4 regions of the Priestia sp. TSO9 genome follow, and region 3 is predicted to be linked to each of the others. Evidence: riboswitches for the same ligand, from Rfam matches in the RefSeq annotation. Region 3 holds a riboswitch; each other region holds the start of a gene.

Region 1 (3,810 bases), on a different contig from region 3:
TGCCTTTGAGTAGCGGTTCTTTTTTTTAGTAATTTTCTACTTAGTAGGCTAGTATACGTAGCACTTATTGACCTCATGCATATGTTAGCAATAAGGAGGGACAAGTAATATGAAAAAAATCTATCTTGACGCAGGACATGGTGGGGCAGATGCAGGAGCAGTTGGAGCGAACGGACTGTATGAAAAAAACTTAGTTTTAAAAATTCAACAATATTTAATAAGCTATTTAAATAGCACGTACAGTGATTTTACGATTAAAACCACTCGTACCACAGATGTTTTTTTATCGTTATCTCAGCGCGCTTCTCAAGCTAATTCGTGGGGCGCAGATGCATTTATGTCTATTCACGTAAATGCTGGTGGAGGAACGGGGTACGAAGATTATGTTTATAGAAGCGCTAGCAATGCCAGCAAAACGTTTCAATCGATTGTCCACGGCCAAGTACAGCCAGCGCTGCTGGCGTATAATCATCCGAATCGCGGTCGGAAATCAGCCAATTATGCGGTGCTTCGCTTAACAAATATGCCGGCAGTACTCACTGAAATAGCCTTTATTGATAACCGCACAGATGCAGCACTTCTTCAAAATGAAGCTTTTTTAAAAAGTATGGGTGAATCGTATGCAAAAGGAATTGCCGTCTATTTGAATTTACCTCGTCGTGCAGTTCCAAACCCAAATCCAACACCAACACCGAATCCATCGCCTTCTGAACCGGGTACAAAAACGTATACGATCAAGCAAGGAGATACGCTTTACAGTATTGCACAGAAGTACAGCATAACAGTGCAAGCGCTTCAAGAAGCCAATACAGGGCTTTCTGATCCTCTCACACTACAGGTTGGAAAAACAATTGTTATTCCTTCAGGGACTTCACCAAACCCATCTCCAACACCGTCACCAACTCCACCTTCGGAACAATATCCGCTTCCAAATGGAATTTTAAAACAAGGTGATTCTGGAGAAGCTGTGAAGCAGCTCCAAAAAGCATTAAACGCGGTGAATTTTAAAGTAGGATCAGTAGACGGAATATATGGAGTTCAAACGAAAGATGCAGTAAGGCGTTTTCAGCTTGTGTATCTTCCTTATGATGTGGATGGCATTTATGGTCCTCAAACAAAAAACAAGCTAGCAGCCGTTTTAAAAGCAAAAAGTTAAAGCAAAAAGGTCTTCTGAAAGCGGGCAGAAGGCCTTTTGTTTTGCTGTTAAAAGCGCCTTAAGTACTATTTTATGGTTTACGTAAAATAATGCTTTACAAACCATTTGTACGGGAGTATATTATCTAAGAACAAAGGATAGTTATGAAAGAAACATGTTATTGATCATACCCTTTAACCGAAAATTATATTGACCTGTTATCGCTTAATTCGTCAGAAGTGGGGGACCCAAATTTGTGCATTGTCACTTGGGGTGAATCCTTTTTTAAAGGTAGGGCTACTCTCATAGCCCGAATCCGACAGCTAACCCCATAAGCGTTTTGGAGAGGAGGTTTAAGCTGTGTAAAAACGCTGAGAACCCTTAGTGTTTTTTTTGTGCGCTTTTTTAACATAAAAAGGTATTTTTTAGGAATAATAGCACTTATTCATGAACTTGTAACGGCGCTTAGCAATGGACAGTAAATAGTAGCTAAGCGATCATCGGAGGGAAATTACGTGAACTATTCAGTTCTCAAAAGATTATTGATTGGAAAGCCGCTCAAAACAAAAGAGTTAGGCGATCAAAAGCTTAGTAAGCTTAAAGCACTGGCTATTTTATCATCAGATGCCTTATCTTCAGTGGCTTATGGAACAGAACAAATTTTGATTGTACTTGCAACAGTCGGCGTTCTTGCCTATTGGTATTCGATTCCAATTGCGATTGGGGTATTGGTGCTGCTGACGGCTTTAATTCTTTCATACCGTCAAATTATTTATGCGTATCCGCAAGGCGGAGGAGCTTATATTGTTTCCAAAACCAATTTAGGAGAAAATCCCGGGCTTATCGCTGGGGGATCACTGTTGGTAGATTATATTTTAACAGTTGCTGTGAGTGTTTCAGCAGGAACCGATGCTTTAACTTCGGCTTTTCCAACGCTGCATCATTACAATGTAGTAATTGCGTGTTTGCTGGTGATTTTTATTACCGTCTTAAACTTACGTGGTGTAACAGAATCCGCTTCTGTATTAGCTTATCCGGTTTATTTATTTGTTATTGCTCTTATTTTGTTAATAGCGGTAGGCTTGTTTAAAATAGCGACAGGTCAAGTTTCACCTGAGCTGCATCCCTCTCTCGGTACAGTAGTGCCAGGTATTAGTTTGTTTTTATTATTAAAAGCTTTTTCGTCAGGCTGTTCGGCATTGACAGGTGTAGAAGCCATTTCAAATGCAGTGCCTAACTTTAAAGAGCCAGGTGCAAAAAATGCTGTTCATACATTAATGCTGATGGGCGGTATTTTAGCCGTTTTATTTTCTGGCATCACGTTTTTAGCTTATTGGCTTGGCATTTCTCCAAAAGCAGATGAAACGGTTGTATCACAAATTGCATCGAGTGTGTTTGGACGAAATGGATTTTATTATTTTATTCAAGGCACAACAGCTCTAATTCTAGTGCTAGCGGCGAATACGGGGTTTTCAGCTTTCCCTTTGCTGGCTGTCAACTTATCGTCTGATAAATACATGCCAAGAATGTTTCAAATTCGTGGCGATCGATTAGGCTATTCAAATGGAATTGTGACCCTTGGAATTGCTTCTATTGTCTTAATTGTAGCTTTTAAAGGAGCGACTGAACAATTAATTCCTCTTTATGCAGTCGGGGTGTTTATTCCATTTACGCTTTCTCAAACAGGGATGATTGTCAAATGGGTTAGAGAAAAGCCCGCCGGCTGGCAAGGGAAGCTAGCTATTAACTTAATTGGGGCCCTCATTACCTTAACGGTGCTAATCATTTTGTTTACAACGAAGTTTTCACAAGTATGGTCCGTGCTCATTTTCTTGCCGGTTATTGTCTATATTTTTCATCGCATTCATACGCATTATGAAGCGGTAGGAGAGCAGCTTCGCATTAAGCAAGGAGAAAAGATTGGAAAGCTTGAAGGAAATGTGGTCATTGTTCCTGTAGCAGGAATGACAAAGGTAGTAGAAAATTCATTAAATTATGCACGAACGATTGGCGATACCGTTATTGCAGTGCACGTGGCCTTTGATCGAGAAAGCGAAAAGAGAATGGAAGAGAAGTGGGAGAAGTGGCAGCCTGATATTCGTATTGTTACGTTTCATTCTCAATACCGCAGCTTAGTGCGGCCGCTGTTTCGATTCATCGATATGGCCGAGGAAAAAGCGCGGGAAAACAATATGGCCATTACGGTCGTTATTCCGCAATTCATTACGAAAAAAAGCTGGCAAAATATCCTTCACAATCAGTCCAGTCTGTTGTTAAAAGCACATTTGCTTTACCGTAAAAATGTAATTGTTACAACTGTACCGTACCGTTTTAAAAAATAATGAAACATGACTAAAAACCTCCAACTTGTATGTTGGAGGTTTTTAATTTTTAAATTCACATACACTAACCGTAATCGAATCTCATCAAAGGCGCAAACGGAGGGATTGTATGAGTGAATTAATTAAATTGTTGCGAAAAGGAAATAAATCGGCCATGATGGCCGCTATAGTGAATACCATTATTTCCATTATTAAAGGAATTGCTTTCGCTTTAACAGGGAATGTAGCGATGTTTGCTGAAACGATGCACAGCTTAGGAGATGCAGCTAATCAGTTTTTTGTCTTTATAGGTTCGGCATTAAGTAAAAAAGCCCCGACCAAACGCTTTCCAAA
Region 2 (3,810 bases), on a different contig from region 3:
TTATGAATACTTAAAAGAAAAAATTGATATGCAGTATAAAACGGAAGTAGCCGATTTAATAACAGAAAAAGAAGATGGTCAGCATATCGTGCGCGGTATTGAATTGAAAAATGGTGAAAGAATTACGGCTGATAAAGTGGTGGTTTCACCAGGTCGAGACGGCTCGAAGTGGATGAGCGACTTACTAAAAAAACGTCGTTTGAAAATGATTAACAATCAAGTGGACATCGGCGTTCGAGTAGAAACATCCAACGTTGTTATGGAAGAAATCAACAAGCACTTGTACGAAGGGAAATTCATTTACAATACGTCCGTAGGTACAAGAGTCAGAACGTTTTGCAGCAATCCTTCAGGACATGTGGTAGTAGAGAATCATTCAGGTATTATGTTAGCAAATGGACACGCATACAAAGATCCGAAGCTTGGAAGTCAAAATACGAACTTTGCGCTGCTTGTTTCTCATAAATTTTCGGATCCATTTGATCAGCCGAACGAATATGCGCACGAAGTATCAAGATTAGCTAATATGCTGTCAAACGGGGGCTTAGTTGTTCAAAAGTATGGAGATATTTTAAAGGGCCGTCGTTCAACAGCGACTCGAATTAAAGAGGGCTTTTTAGAACCAACGTTAAAAGAAGCTGTACCGGGTGACTTAGGCTTAGTGCTTCCTTACAATACGATGAAAAGCTTAATTGAAATGACAGAAGCACTGGATCATGTAACGCCTGGGTTAGCATCTGAACATACGCTGTTTTACGGTGTGGAAGCGAAATTTTACTCAGCCCGCCCGAAGTTAAATGATAAGTTTGAAACTGAAATTTCCGGTTTATACGTGGGAGGAGACGGAGCTGGTATTACGCGAGGACTCGCGCAGGCAAGTGCGTGCGGTGTGTGGGTAGCGCGTGACATTGTTGAAAAATTAAAGAATTGCAAAGCAAGTTCTGAACCTGTTACTGTATAAGAAAAAGAGGCCGTCACGGCCTCTTTTTTTATATGTGTTAAATAACGAGAGGGAATAAGTAAAAAGTAAAGAACTTGTACCGCTCCAAATCCGATAGTTTTATATGATAATTACCCGCTCCTTTTTTAAAAGGTATTACGGGATCCATATTTCTATCGTGAGCAGAATTAAATAGAATAAGGCGAATTGACAATGTCCATTTATTTCTATCAACAAATTCAGTGAAATTTTAGAGAATTTATATCAAGCAATACAAGAATAAAATCAACAGTTGGAAAGAGTTATTTTTTGATGAGTAAAATATTTATGAAAGCAGTAAAGTACGTGGATGTTAGAATAATTATGCAAGTTTATGAATATAATTTAATGAGAAGAAAGTTCACTTTACAAACTATTTTTTGAATTAATTTTTTATCCATTAGATTTTAAGTCTTGTTAAATAACTATTTGTGGTTTATTAAAATATGATGTAAATATTTTAAAATATAACAATTCTCAACTTTTTATGATAAAATCATGCATTATTTTTGAATAAAAACTTGACAGAAACATATAAAATGAATTTTAATTAAAGTAAGAATTATTATCATGCAAAAATATTAAAGAAAATTATTTGCTTAATCTCTTTTGTTTTATAAGAGAACGGGGGACCCATATTTGTGCGTAGTGTACTTGGGGTGAATCTTGAATGAATCAAGTAGGGTAACTCACGTACCCGAATCCGACAGCTAACTCCGTCAGCATTCAGTGAGGGAATAACAGGTCTATGAAACCATGATATTCTCATGGTTTTTTGTATAGATAAAAATATTCCTAAACTATTAATCTGAAAATTTTTAATATATTGTATATTTTGAGTGTTATCGTTCTCAATGCATGGTAAAATAAGTATGGTAGTTAGAATCATTCTAATATAATTTATTTACGGGAGGTAAATCTATGAAGCTATCGACAAAGATTATTATCGCGCTAATTGCTGGTGCTGTTGTAGGAGTGTTGATCAATGCTTTTGCTCCAAGTGCTTTTGCTCCGCTGGACAAGTACTTGTTTACACCGCTTGGCCAAATTTTCTTAAGCTTAATTAAAATGCTTGTTGTACCAATTGTGTTTTTCTCTATCACGTTAGGTGTAGCAGGTTTAGGAGATCCTAAAAAACTAGGAAGAATCGGGGCTAAAACAGTTTCCTACTTCCTAGTTACAACAACCGTTGCTATTATTATTGGTTTAATTTTAGCGTATGCAATTAAACCGGGTACGTTTGGATCTTTTGATACAAAAAACGCTTCTTTTGAAGCCGAAAAAGCACCGCCTGTTGGAGAGACATTCTTAAATATGATTCCAGTCAACCCAATTCAAGCGATGGCTGAAGGGAATATGCTTCAACTTATCGTTTTCTCTATCTTTATCGGTTTTGGTATTACGATGCTTGGAAGTAAAACAAAAGGGCTTTACAATTTACTCGAGCAAGGCAATGAATTGATGATGTATCTTGTAAATCTAGTGATGAAGTTTGCTCCTTACGGAACGTTTGGGCTTCTTGCAACCGCGGTTGGAAGTCAAGGCTGGGAGGCAATTAAAGCGATGGGGCTGTACATGATTGTAGTCGTGCTCGCACTGTTTATCCATTCGATCGTAACATATGGGGGATCAGTCGCTCTTATGGCCAGACGTAACCCTATTGAATTTTTTAAAGGTTTTGCTCCTGCGATGACAGTTGGATTCAGTACATCAAGCAGTAATGCAACGCTTCCGATTTCAATGAATGTGGCTCAAAAAAACCTTCGTGTCCCAGAGTCCATCAGCAGTTTTGTTCAGCCGTTAGGTGCTACCATTAACATGGATGGGACGGCAATTATGCAAGGTGTAGCGACTATTTTTATTGCACAAGTATACGGCGTTGACCTGTCGCTGGGTGCTCTTGTGACGGTTGTATTGACAGCGGTGCTTGCTAGTATTGGTACAGCAGGTGTGCCGGGAGTTGGTCTCATTATGCTAGCAATGGTATTGAGTTCGGTTGGCTTGCCTGTAGCAGGTATCGGATTGATTATTGGAATTGATCGCTTGCTTGACATGCTTCGTACATCTGTAAATATTACGGGAGACGCTGCGTGTGCCGTTATTGTGGCTGAGTCAGAAGCAAAGCGTATCGATAAATCTGTAACGCAATCAGCTTAATAAGCGTAAAAGCTCTAGCTATATGCTAGGGCTTTTTTTATTGGCAAGAAACTCTTCGTTTCAGCATACAGTTTAATAAGAGTGTATGTTTGAAAGGAGAGTGCGGAAATGAATAAAACTCATGTAATAAAGCCGCTGCTCGACGACGACTACCCAGTTATTTCATATGGAAAAGGAATTTATTTGTACGACCAAGATGGAAAAAGGTACATAGATGCTTCGTCGGGGGCAGTTACAGCAAGTATCGGACACGGCGTAAAAGAAATCATTGATGCGATGACCGATCAGGCACAGAAAGTTGCGTTTGTATATCGGTCGCAGTTTACAAGTGATCCAACAGAAGCCTTAGCTAAGAAACTATGTGAATTAAGCAGCAATCATTTCCAGTGGAGCTTTTTTGTTAACAGCGGGACAGAAGCGACTGAAACGGCTATGAAAACGGCAATTCAGCATTTTCAAGAGCAAGGAAAGCCAACCAAAACAAAGGTTTTGTCACGCTGGATGAGCTATCACGGTATTACAATAGGAGCTCTGTCTATGTCAGGGCACGTTGGAAGACGAAAACGCTTCTCGTCGTTGCTTGAAGATTATCCTTCGGTTTCACCTCCTTATTGCTATCGATGTCCGTTTCATCAAACCTATCCATCCTGTAATCTTGCTTGTGCACACGAATT
Region 3 (3,810 bases):
AAGAAACTCTAATAGAAACCCAGGAACAGTAGCGGCAAAGCTAATGATGATTTCTACGGTACTTTTTAATAGAGAATCTAATGAATTTACGGTCTTTTCAAGCGTGCGCTCAATAGAAGAAATCACTTCTGTAGGAAGAGCGTTTGAATAGTATTTCCACTTAATAATAGTTGGATAAATCGCGGTTTCATAGATTTCTTTTACAAAGGAAGGCGCTATTTTTGAAAGAGCAACCACTTGCGTAACGATTGTCCGAACAATAAAAAATCCAATAAGTATGAGCGAAACAACATATAAAATGAAGGTCATAAGCACTGCATAGACTCTCTTCATTTTAAAAGATTGATGCAATTTCTGAACAATACCCTCAAGCGCTAATGCTGTTAATAAAGCAAACACAATCGGTAAACTGTAAGGGATTAACAAACATACGATTACTATCGAGGCGATGACCCATATTCGCTTTTTCCACATACTCTACTATCCCCCTACTAGCTAAGCTATCTCTATATTTACTGATAAAGAAAGGAACCAGTGACTGCTTTTATGTAAGAATAAAATTTGGATATTTTTATACCTGATGTTACATATTATAGGGTCAATTCCCATAATAATAAAGGAATTATTATGAAAAAAGCTACTTATTCTAATTTTTTGAATAGAATAAGTAGCTTTTTAATTTATAAATTAGCCGGCCCTCATGACCTCTGTACCTTTTTTAGGGTCAAATTTGCCTTCTGATTTAGACATTACAATTGCTGCTAGTGTGTTTCCTACTAAGTTAACAACCGTACGTGCCATATCCATGATTCTGTCTACTCCGGCGATGAAGGCTAATCCTTCTGCGGGAACACCGATTGTTCCAAGAGTAGCTAGTAATACAACAAATGATGTTCCTGGCACTGCAGCCATTCCTTTAGATGTAACCATCAATACAAGAATGAGCGTCAGCTGTTGAACGATCGTTAAATCAATACCATACACTTGCGCTAAGAATAACGCTGCAATTGCTTGATAAAGAACGGAACCATCCAGGTTAAATGTATAACCAATTGGTACAACGAACGATACGATAGCTTTCGGACAGCCCATCTTTTCAAGTTTTTCCATAATACGCGGAAGAACTGTCTCAGAACTAGATGTACTGTATGCTAACAACAGTTCATCTTTCATATAGCGGAATAAGTGGAAAATGTTAATTCCTGCCCATTTCGCAATTCCTCCTAATACAACAAGTAGGAAGAAAATTAACGCTAAGTAAACTAAGATAACAAGCTTTCCTAATGAAAGGAGTGACTCTAAGCCGAATTTTGAAACTGTTACACCAATTAAAGCAAATACACCAATTGGCGCCACTTTCATTACAAGGTTTACCACGTGAAACATTGCGTGAGAAACGCCGTCGAAGAATTGTACAACTGGCTTTCCTCTTTCCCCAATTGCCGCTACTCCAAGTGCAAATAACACTGTAAAGAAGATAATTGCTAGCATGTCTCCTTCAACAATTGACTGGAAAAAGTTTGTCGGAACAATGTGTAAGAAAGTTTCAGCCACTGACTTTCCTTCTTGCTGTTCGGATGTTTCAACGTATTGTGAAATATCACTCTTCTGTGCTGAATGAATGTCTACACCTTGCCCAGGATGAAAAATATTAGCAATCAATACACCGATTACAATTGCAAAAGTCGTAATAATTTCAAAATAGAGAATGGTTTTAACGCCGAGCTTTCCGACCTGTTTACCGCTCCCTGCTCCTGCCACTCCAACGACTAAGCTTGAGATAACAATTGGAATAACAATCATCTTAATTAATCTTAAAAATAGGTCTCCTAGCGGCTGTAGGTATGTTACTACACGCGGATCGTTAAACCAAATTACCCCTACAAGAACACCGAGGATCAATCCGGTAAAAATCTGCGTAGCCAAACCAAAACGAATTTTTTTCATAGATGTACCTCCCCAAAGATGTATGACATTTGTATATACTTTTCTGAAAAAACAAAAAAAGACTATTCTTAAGAAAGAACAGCCTTTTACTTACGCTATTTTGGGCTCTTTCTCTCAATAAAGCAAACGGGGTTAACTGTCGGATTCGGAATTGAGAGTTTCCTACCTTTTGTAAGGATTCACCCCAAGGCAGCTTTACTGCCGATAATGATTCCCCCGCTCTATACGATTAAGCTTATTATTCAGTTTTTATAAAATTAAAACGATCTATACGTTGTCATACGTTTTTTACAGTCAATAAAACTAAACAGAAGTCTTACTTTTACTTAACTTTATACTGCACAAATATTAATTTACTATTTTTCGACACGTTTTGTCAATACCTATGTTTATAAAACGCTTTCAAAAGGCGATAATATATATTTATGCAAAAAAGCTATTGCAACATTGCAATAGCTTTTTCTTGCTCTTTGAGTCTCTATTAGAAGTTTAAGGGACTAAAGAACACCCGTATTTATTTTATAAAAATACAAAATATAGAATAGCTGCTAAAACAATTCGATAAATTGCAAATGGCACTAATTTGATGCGATTAATTAATTTTAGGAAAAAACGAATGGATACTAGCGCAAAAATAAAGGCGCTGATAAAACCGGCAATAAAAAACGGTAGTGCATCTGATGTGAAGTACTGCCAGTTTTTAATCAATGAAAGTCCGCTTGCTCCTGCCATGATTGGCACTGCCATAATAAATGTAAAATCTGCGGCTGCCTTATGGCTCATTCCAAGAAGAACCCCTCCTGAAATCGTTGAGCCTGAACGAGAAAAACCTGGCCAAAGAGCAATACATTGAAACAGTCCTATACCCAGTGCTTGTCCATAAGACATTTGGTCCACCGTCTCTACACGCGGACGTTTAGGTCCAAACAAATCTGCTAGAATCATTAATACAGCTCCGACTACTAAGCCAATTAGCACCGTATTTAAAGAAAACAAATGTTCATCAATGTAATCATCAAACAAAAGTCCTAACACTCCTGCGGGTAACAGACCAACAATTACCTGCATTAAATTCAAGCGATTTGTCGGTCCAATTGGAGCAGCTGGTTTTTTTCCCAATCCTAATAAATTAATAAAACGATCTTTAAAAATAACAACTACTGCTAAGATCGACCCTAGCTGAATAACAATTTTAAATGTATTAGCTACTGGAGATGAAAATAATTCTTTTGAATTTAACCACAGGTCATCCACAATAATCATATGCCCAGTTGACGAAACAGGAGCAAACTCTGTTAAACCTTCTACAATCCCTAAAATGATTGCTACAATAATTTCCCACATAAAGCTATATACCTTGCCTTTCTTTCAAATTAATAAGCTTATCGCTTCGTTTTACATGCTCAACTATTTTCCTATTTTGACACTTGCTTTTTTATCATAATTGTTAAAACTATGAAATACAATGTGTATTTGCAAAAAGATAAGAATCTTTAATAATTTGTAATAAAAACCTTACATGCTAGAACCAAAAAACACGATATCAGCTTTTATTTATTTTAGAAAGCAGTCACTATGTTCGGTATAAATTCCGGTCCCTTAGCTAAAAATGAATCATCTAGACTATTTTTCTTTAGTGTACAAAAATGACTAAATCATTATGTTTTTTCCATCCCCTTTACTGTCATCTATCATTTTAATCAACTAGTGCTTGCTTATACGGCATATCCCCTAAGTAATTTGAAACTTTTTTCTCTCTTTACTCGTATTATAGTAGTATCTTTTTTAGGAGGCTTTTTACTATGAATGGAAATGTACGTACAATGAAATGGGTGACTGCTGGGTATGAAGCCTTGCTTGGAA
Region 4 (3,810 bases), on a different contig from region 3:
AGCTTTTGGCCACGTTTTAATATCATGATCAGCATGTCCGTTATGACATTGATAGCATGGATAATATGTATTACAGCAATAAAATTTTATTGCAATAATATCTTTATCCGTACGATAGTGCATGCAGCGCGTTTCGGAATCCACCGTATCACCTTTTACGACAGGTGCAGATTTGTTCATTATCATCACTCCCTATGAAAAGTATAGCATGCTTTTATACGCCTTATCATACATATGTAAAAAGAAAAATGCTATAATAAAACCATCGTTTTACATGTCAGATTGCATGCTAAAAAGATCAGATAAAAATTGATGTTAAAACAGATCAATTAAGTGAAGTAAAGAGAGGAAGAAAAAATGAGTAAGCAAGTTATCGTTTTTACCGGAGGCGGAACAGCTGGACACGTAACACCAAACATTGCCATTATGAAAGAATTAGACAGTGAAAAATGGGATATCCATTATGTCGGTTCTCACAATGGTATCGAGAAAGAATTAATTACAAAATTAAACGTTCCATATCATGCAATTTCAAGCGGTAAGCTACGTCGCTACGTAGATATGGAAAATGTAAAAGATGTATTTCGAGTAGCAAAAGGAGTTGGCGATGCACGTCGCGTGCTGAAAAAGTTAAAGCCTTCTCTTGTGTTTTCAAAAGGCGGTTTTGTCACAGTTCCTGTTGTAATGGCTGCTAAATCGTTAAACATTCCCGTGTTCATTCATGAAAGTGACTTAACACCGGGACTGGCAAATAAAATTGCGCAGAAATTTGCCACTAAAATTTTTACTTCTTTTGATGAAGCGGCAAACTATTTTCCAAAAGAAAAAGTGCAGGTTGTTGGTTCACCTATTCGAAAAGAATTATTTAGCGGAAGCGCAGCGAACGGGGAAAGCTGGCTTCGCTTTTATGATAAGCGCCCAATTTTAACGATTATGGGCGGAAGTTTAGGAGCACGCCGCATCAATGAAGTTGTTCGAGAATCCTTGCCTGAACTGCAAAAGAAATTTCAAATTGTACACCTGTGCGGAAAAGGCAATATTGATACAAGCCTTGAAAAAGAGTCGGGCTACCGTCAGTTAGAATATGTCAATGAACAGCTTCCAGATGTTCTAGCAGCGACTGATTATGTGATTACACGCGGCGGATCCAATGCCATATTTGAGTTTTTAGCCCTTCATAAACCGATGATGATTATTCCTTTATCAAAAGCACAAAGTCGAGGAGATCAAATTTTAAATGCACAGTCCTTTAAGAAAAAAGGCTACTGTATGGTTGTGGAAGAAGAACAGTTAACAAAAGAAGTGTTTTTGCGTGAAGTAAATGAACTTCAGCAGCAGGCAAGTACGATGAAGCGTACAATGCGTGAAGCAACAAAAACGGATGCCATTTCAATTCTTGTAAATGAAATTGAGAAAATGAGCTAAAAAAAGCGTTCTTATCGAGGAGATAAGAACGCTTTTTTTCTTTGAATCTATTATTTTAAAATAATGAATAAACAGCAAAAAATAAAGCTTTTAAAATTTCAAAAAATGTTGTTGACAGTAAATTTTAACAGGAGTAAGATTACTCTCATGAAACGTTCCACAGTGAAACGCTGAGTCTTTCCTGAAAGAGAGGGAAAGAGCGGAGGACCCAATTATTAGGGGTGAATCTCTTAACTGAGTAGGGTTACTTTCTTGACCCGAACCCGTCAGCTAACTTCGTAAGCGTTAAGAGAGAGGATGGTGTAATCGTGGTCGTTTTCTATAACAGCGGATAGCGCGTTCCTTTCAAAATATAGGTGAAAGGAGCGTCAAGATGCATCTATCTAAGCAAATGATTCAAATGATTGAATATCGCGCAATATGCGATCAGCAATCTTTTGATCTAGCAAACCGCTATTTGTCTACGTTGGCTAATCAAAGTATTAAACGCAGCAGTAAAAAACATAATTAAGCCTAAAAATTAAATAACAAATATACGCTTAATCAATTATGAGCGGGGGACCCAATATTTTGTACGTATGTACTAGGGGTGAATCTCTTAACTGAGTAGGGTTACTTCCATAACCCGAATCCGACAGCTAACTCCGTAAGCGTTTTGGGAGTAAAAAAATTCGTGTCGATCACGGCTTATTTGTCGTGCATTAAACCGCGGAAGAGGACTCTCTTCTGCGGTTTTTTTAATAAAAAAACAGGAGAGCAGGTTATGTCTGCACCGTAAAGAGGCTATAGTAGGGCTGTTAAAACGTGATTAACAATACGTGAGGAATAAACAATCAAAGATAACCTTTCGCAGCTAGCTCACTTGGGCGTGATGCTTTACGCACAGTAACAGTCACTAAGCTCAGACAATCATTGGTAGTAAGAAACAGTTAGGAGGGAGCAACTTGGATATGATCATGCTTGGAACGCTTGTCATATTAACAGCTGCTATGTACGGAATTATTTGCTGGTCGTCTCATGTAGTAGATGAAAGAGAGGAGAAGTGAACATGTCGTTCATTTTGCTAGGTATTTCAGTTCTCGTTTTAATTTATTTAGTATATGTACTGTTAAATCCAGAACATTTTTAATAAGCGGAGGAATAAAACGTGGGGATTTTTCTACTATCAGTTGCGCTGCTGCTTGTTTTTGTAGCGCTTATTGCAAAGCCCGTAGGTATTTATATAGCGAATGTGTTTTCAAACGATAAAAACACTAGCTTGGTAGGAAAGATAGAAACGGTGATGTTTAAAGCAGCAGGAATCAAAGGATACAATCAGACGTGGAAGCAATATGCACTTGCTCTCGTTTTGGCGAATACGTTTATGATTTTTGTGGTGTACATTATCTTCCGGTTTCAAGGGGTACTGCCGCTTAACCCAAGCCACATCAAAGGAATGGATCCGGCCCTTGCTTTTAACACGGCCATTAGTTTTATGACAAATACGAACTTGCAGCACTACAGCGGTGAATCAGGTTTGTCCTATTTCTCGCAGATGGCAGCCGTTGTATTTATGATGTTTGCTGCACCAGCAACGGCACTTGCAGCAGCAATCGCTTTTATTCGCGGGTTGGCAGGGAAGGAAATGGGAAACTTTTTTGTTGATTTTGTAAAGTCAATTACGCGTGTTTTACTTCCTATCGCTTTTATAACAGGCATTTTATTTATGTTTTTAGGTGTCCCTCAAACGTTAAGCGGAACGGTGACTGCCCATACATTAGAGGGGGCAACACAGCAAATAGAAAGGGGACCAGTTGCTTCTTTTCTTTCAATTAAAGAGCTAGGCAACAACGGAGGGGGGTTTTTTGGTGTTAATTCAGCCCATCCGTTTGAAAATCCTAACGCGTTAAGCAATGTATTACAAATCGTCCTTATGCTTTTATTGCCAACAGCACTTCCTTTTACGTACGGAAAAATGATCGGACAGCGTAAGCAAGGCCGCATCTTGTTTGTAGCGATGAGTATGCTGTTTATCGTTATTTTAAGCACAGCGTTTGTAACAGAGTGGGGCGGTAATCCAAGACTTGGTGCTTTTCACCTAAATGAAGCGAGCGGTTATATGGAAGGGAAAGAAGTCCGTTTTGGTGTCGGTATGTCAACTCTGTACGCCATCGTGACGACAGCAAGTGAAACAGGTGCAGTCAACACCATGCACGATACTCTTACGCCTCTTACCGGGTTATTGACGCTTGGAAATATGATGTTAAATACCGTATTTGGCGGTGTTGGAGCAGGGTTTATGAATGTGATGATGTACGTCATCATTGCCGTATTTTTATCAGGTTTAATGGTTGGCAGAACACCAGAATACGTAGGTAAAAAAATTGAAGGAAAAGAAATGAAGCT

The links. A riboswitch is a leader RNA that binds a small molecule or an ion and turns the genes downstream of it on or off. The one in region 3 is predicted to bind cyclic di-AMP.
Region 1: linked by a shared signal. The riboswitch ahead of LJC66_RS20805 (APC family permease) and the one ahead of LJC66_RS02085 (glutamate/proton symporter GltT) in region 3 are both predicted to bind cyclic di-AMP.
Region 2: linked by a shared signal. The riboswitch ahead of LJC66_RS20530 (dicarboxylate/amino acid:cation symporter) and the one ahead of LJC66_RS02085 (glutamate/proton symporter GltT) in region 3 are both predicted to bind cyclic di-AMP.
Region 4: linked by a shared signal. The riboswitch ahead of kdpF (K(+)-transporting ATPase subunit F) and the one ahead of LJC66_RS02085 (glutamate/proton symporter GltT) in region 3 are both predicted to bind cyclic di-AMP.

The regions. Positions count from the first base shown of each region.
Region 1 covers NZ_JAJEKD010000015.1:1,077,588-1,081,397, reverse strand. The annotation lists gene LJC66_RS20810 (N-acetylmuramoyl-L-alanine amidase) at 110-1,156, shown strand; cyclic di-AMP (ydaO/yuaA leader) riboswitch at 1,348-1,488, shown strand; gene LJC66_RS20805 (APC family permease) at 1,651-3,477, shown strand; gene LJC66_RS20800 (cation diffusion facilitator family transporter) at 3,587-3,810, shown strand, end outside.
Region 2 covers NZ_JAJEKD010000015.1:1,021,261-1,025,070, reverse strand. The annotation lists gene LJC66_RS20535 (NAD(P)/FAD-dependent oxidoreductase) at 1-961, shown strand, start outside; cyclic di-AMP (ydaO/yuaA leader) riboswitch at 1,566-1,720, shown strand; gene LJC66_RS20530 (dicarboxylate/amino acid:cation symporter) at 1,901-3,136, shown strand; gene LJC66_RS20525 (aspartate aminotransferase family protein) at 3,245-3,810, shown strand, end outside.
Region 3 covers NZ_JAJEKD010000007.1:14,224-18,033, reverse strand. The annotation lists gene ytvI (sporulation integral membrane protein YtvI) at 1-474, opposite strand, end outside; gene LJC66_RS02085 (glutamate/proton symporter GltT) at 688-1,947, opposite strand; cyclic di-AMP (ydaO/yuaA leader) riboswitch at 2,054-2,193, opposite strand; gene LJC66_RS02080 (undecaprenyl-diphosphate phosphatase) at 2,467-3,291, opposite strand; gene LJC66_RS02075 (hypothetical protein) at 3,750-3,810, shown strand, end outside.
Region 4 covers NZ_JAJEKD010000015.1:259,583-263,392, reverse strand. The annotation lists gene LJC66_RS16085 (CHY zinc finger protein) at 1-180, opposite strand, end outside; gene LJC66_RS16080 (undecaprenyldiphospho-muramoylpentapeptide beta-N-acetylglucosaminyltransferase) at 358-1,425, shown strand; cyclic di-AMP (ydaO/yuaA leader) riboswitch at 1,584-1,726, shown strand; gene LJC66_RS16075 (hypothetical protein) at 1,799-1,936, shown strand; cyclic di-AMP (ydaO/yuaA leader) riboswitch at 1,952-2,092, shown strand; gene kdpF (K(+)-transporting ATPase subunit F) at 2,474-2,554, shown strand; gene kdpA (potassium-transporting ATPase subunit KdpA) at 2,579-3,810, shown strand, end outside.